3 regions of the Bacillus sp. JJ1533 genome follow, and region 2 is predicted to be linked to each of the others. Evidence: riboswitches for the same ligand, from Rfam matches in the RefSeq annotation. Region 2 holds a riboswitch; each other region holds the start of a gene.

Region 1 (3,282 bases), on a different contig from region 2:
TAGTCATAGATTGGCTGTTACTTTCCAAGTCTTGGCGGAAACCAAATGTTAATTGTCCATGGTTTAACGGCATTTATCAAAGGTATGTTATAATTTGGAGGGTAAAATACAATGAGGAGTGACCATCTTGGCAATACATGTTGTACTCTATCAACCAGATATTCCGGCTAATACTGGAAACATTGCACTCACATGTGCTGCAACGGATACAGCCTTGCATTTAATTCGACCACTTGGCTTTTCAACTGATGAAAAAATGATCAAACGAGCGGGTTTCGATTTCTGGGATTCTGTAAATATAACGTATTATGACTCATTAGACGACTTTTTTTCGAAAAATCAAGGTGAGTTTTACTATATAGAGACATTTGGTAAAAAAACACATTCCGGCTTTGATTTCAGTGATGTTTCAAAGGAACATTATTTTATGTTTGGAAAAGAAACAACGGGTTTACCAAAAGATTTACTAGAAAAACACAAAAATCACTTTTTGAGAATCCCAATGAGTCAACATGTTCGTTCACTCAACCTTTCGAATACAGCAGCCATATTAGTGTACGAGGCATTAAGACAGCAAGGGTATCCGAATCTAACATAAAAAAATCTTCCTTCTTGGAAGATTTTTTGCTTGTTTGCACATAGAATAGCTGAAAATCTTCCGAACATTTGCTTATTTTCACCGGCTATGTTTAACTAATATATAGTAACTTAATAATCTAGCAATTCGACTAGGGGAGCATGTATTTGCTGAGAGATAGAAATATCGACCCTTTGAACCTGATCTGGGTAACACTAGCGTAGGGAAGTGGAGTTGGAATTTTTTCGTGAAAACGATTATTTACCGAACCCATCTCTATTCACTAGTGGTGGGTCTTCTTTTTTCTCCCCAATGTCAACAACAAGGAAGGGGAAATGAGAGTGAGCAGTCAATTTACAGATCGTTTATGGAATCGAGTTGAGCCGATTTGGAATTCGTATTTGGAGCATCCCTTTGTGAAAGGAATCGGCGAAGGTTGGTTGGAGAAGGAAAAATTTAAGCATTATATGAAGCAGGATTACGTGTACCTGATTGAGTATTCCCGTCTATTTGCGTTAGGTAGCGCAAAGTCACCGGATTTAAAAACGATGTCTATTTTTGCAAATCTTTTACATGGCACACTTGAGATCGAAATGGATCTTCACCGCCAATATGCAGCAAAATTTGAAATATCTCCTGAGGAGCTTGAGGCAACTAAGCCCGCATCAACTACTACTTCATACACAAGTTACATGTTGAATGTGGCCCAACTTGGTGGTGTTGAAAATGTTGTCGCAGCTGTCCTTGCCTGTGCCTGGAGCTATAACTTCATTGGAAAAGAACTGGCAAAATGGCCAGGAGCTACCAACCATGAATTTTATGGAGAGTGGGTCAAAATGTATTCGTCCAATGAATTTACTGCGTTGGCAGAAGATTGTAAGACTCTCATCAATCAAATCACAACTGGAAAACCAGAACGAGATTTAGCAGCGTTAGAAGAAATAGTCGTCAAAACAAGCTTGTTCGAGTACATGTTTTGGGATATGGCGGAAAATCAAGAGGAGTGGCCATTGAACCAATAAATGAGATTGGACAAAAGGATAGCCAATATTGACCCAAGCTGGGTACCAGAGCAGTTTACCATGTTTACGTTATGGATAGGTGGTTTGTAATTCCTTTCAGGATATAGATACGGTTTTCAAAATAATCCAATATTTCAGTTGACAATCCCTTCTTCATTCATGTAAGGTAATTAATAATACCAAATTAAATACATTTTCTCTTATCAAGAGTCGGGGGAGGAACCTGGTCCGTTGATCCCGCAGCAACCGTTATGATAGATGTAACAAGGTGCTAATTCCAGCAAGCATGCGCTTGAAAGATGAGTGTGGATATACATAATGCCTCTTCCTCATCGGAAGGGGTTTTTTGAATTTATAACATAGGTGAAATTCATGCGAAAATGATATTCAATTTGGTGAAAAATTTAAAGGGAGAGATTTACAAATGACAAGTTTATACAGAAAAGAATATTTCGGTAGACTTCCAGAATTGAAACAGTATGCGCCAGAAATCTTTCAATCTTTCATTAAATTTGATAGTCAAGCATTAGCCGCAGGAAGACTTTCCGTAAAGCAAAAGGAACTAATTGCCGTGGCTGTTGCACATATCACGGGTTGCCCATATTGCATAGATTTACATGTTGGAAATGCGAAAAAGAATGACTCAACGAAAGAAGAAGTAGCAGAAGCAATTTTTGTTGCGACAGCATTAAAGGCAGGTTCTTCTTTAGCGCATGGAGTAAATGCACTCAATGCATATGATGGAAATGGTGATGAAGAACTGTATAAGGCATCCTATTTTGCAAGACTGAAAGAATTTGCAGATTTGAATGGCGAGGCATTTAAAGCATTTATAGATTTTGACAGTAAGTCGATCAAAGCGAAAAACTTATCTGAAAAGGACAAAGAGTTGATTGCTGTTGCATGCGCACATACAACAGGTTGCCCGTATTGCATCGACCTTCATACGAAGAATGCAAAAAAAGCAGGAGCTGATTTAGAAGAACTCTCAGAAGCTATTTTCGTAGCTGTTGCCTTAAAAGCAGGAGCTGCATTGGCACATAGTGTGAATGCCCTTAACGCTTACGATGAGAAGTAACTGGAACGTTTAATGTGTCTATTTTAAAAAATCTATTGACAAAAAAATGAAATAATTTTACACTAAAAACAACTACTTTGTTTAACAAGATAGTTGTTTTTTTAAATCCACTATCTTGTTTTACCAACTACCTGAGATTAACTTTATTTTTTGTCTACTACCTTGTATAACATACTAGGGGAGGGAGTATGATGAAATGTCAATAAGGAGCCAGTTGTTAAAGGGAATCTTGGATGGATGTGTGTTGGCTGTAATCGAAAAAGAGCCTATCTACGGCTACGAACTTTCGCAAAAACTGCTGAATATTGGCTTAGCAGATGTAAGTGAAGGAACCATTTATCCGATTTTATTAAGACTCCAGAAAAATGGGCTCATTCTGGGAGAAATGAGACCATCAGAATCAGGTCCAAATCGGAAGTATTATTTTTTGACTGAAAAAGGTCAAGAGGCATTAGAAATCATTTCCGAAGAATGGGAGCAAATTTCAATACCGGTAAACAAATTACTGAAAGGAAGGTAAGGCTATGCTATCAAGCAAAAGTGAAGCATTTATCGACAATCTCAGAATGTACTTAATGATGTCAGGAAAAAATGATCAGGAAATT
Region 2 (3,282 bases):
CATACTGCTGACCAGAATTTTTCAGGCTGGGCGACTGACCATCGATGCAGACGTTCATAGGGCAGGAGCGGAAAACCGACCTGTTGTGAGAACTTAGTCAAATTAGACTCCGAGATCCAAGTTTCATTCGGCTCCCAAAGAATCTTGGATTCTAGTAAACTTTGTTGTATTGTCATTACCTTTTCCTCCCTCAAACTAAGAGAAGCATCATTCGCAGTACGCACCCATCCCTTAGTTATTTATTGTAAAATCAGTCATCAGCTAATTTTGTTAGATTCCTAGTTAAATTCCGTCCTTTATCTGATTCCTTACCTGTATTAAATTTCACAGGCATAAGTAACAATGGAACCTCTGAGACGCTGTGCTTCCTTATACGTACATCTGTTTTGAACGACCTCAAGACCTGCTTCTTTCGCAACCTCAACTGCCCTTGGAGAAATAACACCTTCTTGTAACCAGAAAACTTTGGGCTGTATTTTTGCTGCTTCTGCCGCTACACCAATCGCTGCTTCAGGGCTGCGGAATACTTGAACAATATCTATTTCAAACGGAATAGATGCTAAGTCTGGATAAGCCTGTTCACCAAGTACTTCTGTTTCTCTTGGGTTAACCGGGACAATTTTATAGCCGAGTCGCTGCATTTTACGTGCAAGTCTGTAGCTTGGTCGCGCTGGATTACCGCTAAGTCCCACAACCGCAATTCGTTTTGGTCGCTGAACTTCCTTGCCGTCAACGATTTCACGAATAAATGTAGATTGAAGTGCCCAACGTATAACTCCCTCATCGTTAACCGCTGTTTCACCTTTTTGTTCACCCTTTGATGAAATGCCCGTCGCTTCATAGAATGCCTGGTCTAAATCATTTACTAAATCACGGTATGATTCAATTCCAACTGAAAGACGGATTAACTCTTCACTTACTCCTGTTTTTACTAACTCTTCCGCACTTAACTGCTGATGGGTTGTTGATGCAGGGTGTATAATAAGTGACTTAGCGTCTCCTACGTTCGCTACATGTGACCATAGCGCAATATTATTAATCACTTTTTTACCAGTTTCTCTACCACCCTTAATGCCAAAGTTTACGATCGAACCATATCCAGAACGTAAATATTTAGTTGCTAGTTCATGTGCTGGATGTTCTTCAAGGCCAGGGTATGAAACCCATTCAACTGCAGGATGGTCTTTTAAGAATTTGGCTACTTTCAGTGCATTTTCATTGTGCTTTTCAATTCGTAGGTGTAATGTCTCAAGGCCCTGTATCAATAGGAATGCACTATGTGGGCTTAAAGAAGAACCAAAATCTCTTAAAAGTTGAACTCTAAGCTTCGTACTGAACGCCAAAGTTCCAAATTCATTTGCGTATATTATTCCGTTATAACTTTGATCTGGCTCTGTAAAACCTGGGAACTTTTCACTGTTCCAATTGAAACGTCCTCCATCAACGACTAACCCACCAATTGTCGTTCCATGTCCGCCTATCCACTTTGTTGCTGAGTGAACCACGATATCAGCACCGTATTGGATTGGTTTACAAACATATGGAGATGCAAATGTATTATCAATAATGAGCGGTACTCCATTTTCATGTGCAATCGCTGATACTGCTTCAATATCTAATACATGCAAGCTTGGGTTTCCAATCGTTTCAGCAAATACAGCCTTTGTTTTCGGCGTGATTGCTTTTCTAAAATTTTCAGGATCTGTTGGGTCAACGAAATGCGTCTTAATTCCATATTTAGGAAGTGTAACAGCGAATAGGTTATAAGTTCCGCCATATAAATTAGAAGCTGCTACAATTTCATCTCCTGCTTCCGCCACGTTCATAATGGAAAGAGCAATCGCCGCCATCCCTGATGACGTTGCTACAGCTGCGACACCATCCTCCAATAATGCAATTCGTTTTTCAAGTACATCAACAGTTGGATTACCGATTCGAGAATAAATATTACCTGACTCATCAAGGCTAAATAGACTTTGAGCATGGTCAGTGTTATGGAATACAAATGAACTAGTTTGATAAATCGGCACTGCACGGGAACCCGTTGTCGGATCTGGGGATTGCCCTCCATGTAAAAGTATTGTCTCATCATCATAAGTTTCATATTGTTTTGTCATAATGTTCCCTCCAAATTTTTAAAAGTTTACTAGGATTTGATGCTCGCTATTATAAAAAAACCCCCTCAACATAAGAAGAGGGGGCCTCATCTTATCTTTCAGGTGCATTTGCACCCGCAGGAATTAGCACCTTTTCAAGCTTTCACTTGAAGGTTGCCGGACTTCTTCGGGCCTGTTCCCTCAGTCTCTCTGGATAAGAAATCTTTATTAAATTGACGCACTAATACGTTAATTCTTGAATTATATAAAGTATTATAGAATAGTTTATTTTTTCAGTCAATGTATTATTCGAAAAATATTTTTATTTATAAAATTAACACTTCCCTGAACTTATTTAATACTAGGAAAAGTGGTACCCTTGGTCACCTTTCTCTTAAATAAAACAACAAACCCCTTCTGTAAAAAAACAGAAGGGGTACAAGGAATATCCATAAATACATATTCGAATTCGTCCACCTTCTCATCTTCGGAATAAAAAACATCCTCTGAACTTGGCACCGGGCTTACATATGCTGGTTGCCGAGGCTTCGCAGGGTCAGTCCCTCCACCTCTCTTGATAAGAAGAATTTCATTATTAAAGTTTATAATAAGAATGTTAAACATTTTTGATAATTTAGTCAATAGCATTCGGATCCGTTCGTCAAAAAAATTTAATAAGCGCCTCTAATAACATCCTTCACACGCTCATGGTAAAAGTGTTGAATCCTTTCTTTTTCTTCATTTGAAAAAGTTTTTTCCTCTAATGCGGTTAAATTATCTTGAACTTGTTTGACGTTTTTGAATCCAGGAATAATACATGTTATTTCTTCGTGGTCTAAAATCCAACGAAGGGCTGCACTCGCCATTGAGCTTCGGCCTTCTGCAATCCATGTTAACTGGTCAGCAAGTTCCACACCTTTTTTAAAACCGAGACCGGCAAATGTTTCACCCACATTGAATGATTCACCATTTTCGTTATAGCGACGGTGATCATCTTCTTCAAAAACATGATTCGCTGTAAATTTTCCAGTTAGCAATCCGCTTGCTAGTGGCAATCTAACGAGTAAGCCGACACCTTTTTTGTAGGCTTCTGGAATTAAAGCTTCCAATGGTTTTTGACGGAATATATTAAAAATAATCTGCAAGCTCTTCACGTTAGGATTTCCCAAGCAAATTAGCCCTTCCT
Region 3 (3,282 bases), on a different contig from region 2:
AAGGTTATCTTATCACCTGCAAGGTAAGGTGTCAATGGAAAAACATGACTAATGTACCAATGTTAATTCGTTAGATTGTTGGTAAAGGTGTAACTGAACTAGTTCCATTTGCTGCTTTAATGGCTTGCTCTAAATCCTCTAAAAGATCTTCTATATTCTCAATTCCAACCGATAAGCGAACTAAGTCTTCTGAAACACCTGATAATTTTAGATCTTCTGGACTCAATTGTTGGTGTGTAGTGCTAGCTGGGTGGATGATTAAACTCTTCGCATCGCCAACGTTTGCAACATGTGACCAAAGCTCCACATTATTGATTAATTTCTCTCCAGCTTCTTTTCCGCCTTTAATACCGAATACAACAACAGATCCAGCACCCTTTGGCAGGTATTTATCTGCTAATTGTTTGTTAGGGTGATCGTCTTCACCAGGATACAATACCCATTCAACCCCAGGATGATTTTTAAGATATGAAACAACTTTTTTCGTATTTGCGATATGTTCCTTCATACGAACATGTAATGTCTCAAGACCCAGGTTAAACTGGAATGAATTAAAAGGACTCAAAGCTGGACCTAGATCGCGAAGAAGTTGAACTCTCGCTTTGATGATATAAGCAACAGGTCCTAAAGCATCGGCAAAGACTAAATCATGGTAGCTTGGGTCTGGCGTTGTAAATCCTGGGAATTTTGGTGAATTCCAATCAAATTTACCACCATCAACAATAATTCCACCCATCGTTGTTCCATTCCCTAGTAACCACTTTGTAGCAGAATGTACAACAATATCTGCCCCATGCTCAATTGGTCTACATAAGTATGGTGTTGCAAATGTATTGTCAATAATTAACGGAATTCCAGCTTCATGAGCAATCGTTGCAACAGCCTCAATATCAAGGATATCTAAACTTGGGTTTCCGATTGTTTCAGCAAAAATTGCTTTTGTATTCGGAGTAATCGCTTGACGGAAGTTTTCCGGATTTGTTGGTTCTACCAAATGGGTCTTAATTCCATATTTAGGTAGTGTGTTAGCAAATAGGTTATAAGTTCCACCGTAAAGTGTAGAAGCAGATACAATCTCATCTCCAGCACCCGCGATATTCAAAATTGCTGTTGTAATTGCAGCCATTCCACTTGAAACTGCCAATGCACCAACTCCACCCTCTAATTGTGCTACTCTTTCTTCAAAAACAGTTGTAGTTGGATTATGGATACGAGTATAAATATAACCATTTTCTTTTAGCCCAAATAGATTTGCTGCATGCTCTGTAGTATTAAATTTATATGCATTTGATTGGTAGATTGGTACAGCTCTTGCTCCTGTTACAGGATCTGCTTCAAGGCCACCATGTATTGCGATTGTTTCTGGTCTATAGTTTTTTTGTTTTTCACTCATTTGAAATCTCTCCTCTACCTTTTTGTTTATACAAATTAAAAAACCTCTTCGATAAGAAGAGGTGTATGTATGGTTTCTCTCCTTATCTCTCAGACAAAAAATTGTCTGTTGGAATTAGCACCGTGTAAATTACCGGTTGCCGGGCTTCATAGGGCCATTCCCTCCACCACTCTTGATAAGATTATCGATATGAAGTTTTTATACTAATACTTTAAATTGATGTTAACTCTTTTTCAATTACAAGTCAACTGTATTTTTAGAAAAAATGGGGAATTCAAAATTTCATACTTTATTTCGACAACTTTAAATGAACTGTTTCTAGTTTACCTATTATGATATTTTCGCGAAAGTTTTTTCTTCATCACGAAAGGACTTTCTACTGAAAACAATTAGGAAATAAAGGGACCCAATTAAATATAAGACAGATGTGATTGTAAATACATAAGCATAGCCCCAATAAGCCCCATGGATCATCACAATTGATGTCGATACAGGTCCCATTAATGCCCATCCTAATGAAAACACCATTTGATTCACTGAATTGGCTAGACCCTTCATCGAATCGTTCACACGTCCCATAACTAGAGATGCTTGAATCGGGTTCCCCGCATTCATTAATGCCTGTCTAAATAAAAAGGCAATGGCTGCTATGTAAAGATTTTCGGTATACCCTGTAAGTAATAGGAATGGAAGGGACGATAATTGCAAATAAACCACTGCACGAACCTCTCCTACCTTACTGACAATGTAGGGGCCAATAATCATTGCAACTGCAGTTGCTGCTTGTCCCAAAGAGAGTATGATACCGATTATTGTATTACTAGCTAGAAAGCGATCTGCAAAATACAAATTTAAATACGGGATAACTAATCCGGAACCAAAGCCGATAATCATCTGTGCAAAAGCAAACATCGCGATTAATTTAATTTGTGATTTATTCGCTTTTAATTTTTGACCAAATGATTCTACTCTATTATTATCTGGTCGTTTCCTGCGTTGTTCATTCATTTTAATGATTGGTAGAATTCCTGCAACATAGATAATCGTTGCGATTAGAAGCGTGATTCTCACACTCCAAAGTCCACTCATATGAAAAATATATTGGAAGGCATCAGACAATGCCCCACCTGCGATGTTTCCAACTACTTGGGCGACCATCATGATGGCAGAATGAAAACTAAAGAGATGAACCCTTTGTGCAGACGTTGAGTTTTCCGCTAACCATGGGACACCAGAAACTTGAATAAACGCCGTCGACAAACCTGTTAAAAAGGCTGTCATTACTAGTAGCTGTTCTACATCTAAAATACTTCTCGCAAAGAAAGAGATTGTTGAAACAGCCACACCTAGTACCATCACTTTTTTTCTTCCAAACTTGTCACTCATGAGACCTGCAGGTACAAGGATGATGGCGGACGCCAAAGCTGTCATGGCAATAATTGTTCCATTTGTTTGCTCAGAATAGCCAAGTTCTCGTACATAGAAGTTATACATGATTGTGAACATACCCATGCCTAACTGTGTAAAAATAGTCGTAAGAATGAATAGTTTAATATTTTGATTGTATGATTTGTATTGTGTTTTCCACCCAGTAACTATGCTACTCATATGCGCTCCAGTGATGTTTTTATTGTTTCGACTCCCTAAATATCATACAACTTTTCAGAAAAAAAGCAATAAAAAAACAACGCCAAATTCGCGCGTTGTTTAGTCATTTGATATTATTTCAAGCAAATATGGTACCGAGTGGAAAGCATAGTATTTCTTTGAAACTTTTCCGTCTTGCACATGCAACAAACAAGGAACACTCTCGATTTGCCATTCGATTGCTTTTTGAGGTAAATAATTTAGATCGCTTTTTCCGATGATTACATTTGGAAGTAATTCAT

The links. A riboswitch is a leader RNA that binds a small molecule or an ion and turns the genes downstream of it on or off. The one in region 2 is predicted to bind S-adenosylmethionine.
Region 1: linked by a shared signal. The riboswitch ahead of V7138_RS07355 (carboxymuconolactone decarboxylase family protein) and the one ahead of V7138_RS00035 (PLP-dependent aspartate aminotransferase family protein) in region 2 are both predicted to bind S-adenosylmethionine.
Region 3: linked by a shared signal. The riboswitch ahead of V7138_RS20585 (O-acetylhomoserine aminocarboxypropyltransferase/cysteine synthase family protein) and the one ahead of V7138_RS00035 (PLP-dependent aspartate aminotransferase family protein) in region 2 are both predicted to bind S-adenosylmethionine.

The regions. Positions count from the first base shown of each region.
Region 1 is NZ_JBALOV010000013.1:152,475-155,756, reverse strand. Features, by position in the region: gene trmL (tRNA (uridine(34)/cytosine(34)/5-carboxymethylaminomethyluridine(34)-2'-O)-methyltransferase TrmL) at 128-598, shown strand; TPP riboswitch at 721-821, shown strand; gene tenA (thiaminase II) at 913-1,599, shown strand; SAM riboswitch class I at 1,797-1,905, shown strand; gene V7138_RS07355 (carboxymuconolactone decarboxylase family protein) at 2,024-2,677, shown strand; gene V7138_RS07350 (PadR family transcriptional regulator) at 2,874-3,197, shown strand; gene V7138_RS07345 (HAAS domain-containing protein) at 3,202-3,282, shown strand, end outside.
Region 2 is NZ_JBALOV010000001.1:7,234-10,515, forward strand. Features, by position in the region: gene V7138_RS00030 (acetoacetate--CoA ligase) at 1-176, opposite strand, end outside; gene V7138_RS00035 (PLP-dependent aspartate aminotransferase family protein) at 318-2,117, opposite strand; SAM riboswitch class I at 2,206-2,317, opposite strand; SAM riboswitch class I at 2,575-2,680, opposite strand; gene V7138_RS00040 (aldo/keto reductase) at 2,768-3,282, opposite strand, start outside.
Region 3 is NZ_JBALOV010000038.1:91,640-94,921, forward strand. Features, by position in the region: gene V7138_RS20585 (O-acetylhomoserine aminocarboxypropyltransferase/cysteine synthase family protein) at 71-1,393, opposite strand; SAM riboswitch class I at 1,473-1,575, opposite strand; gene V7138_RS20590 (MFS transporter) at 1,724-3,001, opposite strand; gene V7138_RS20595 (thioredoxin family protein) at 3,101-3,282, opposite strand, start outside.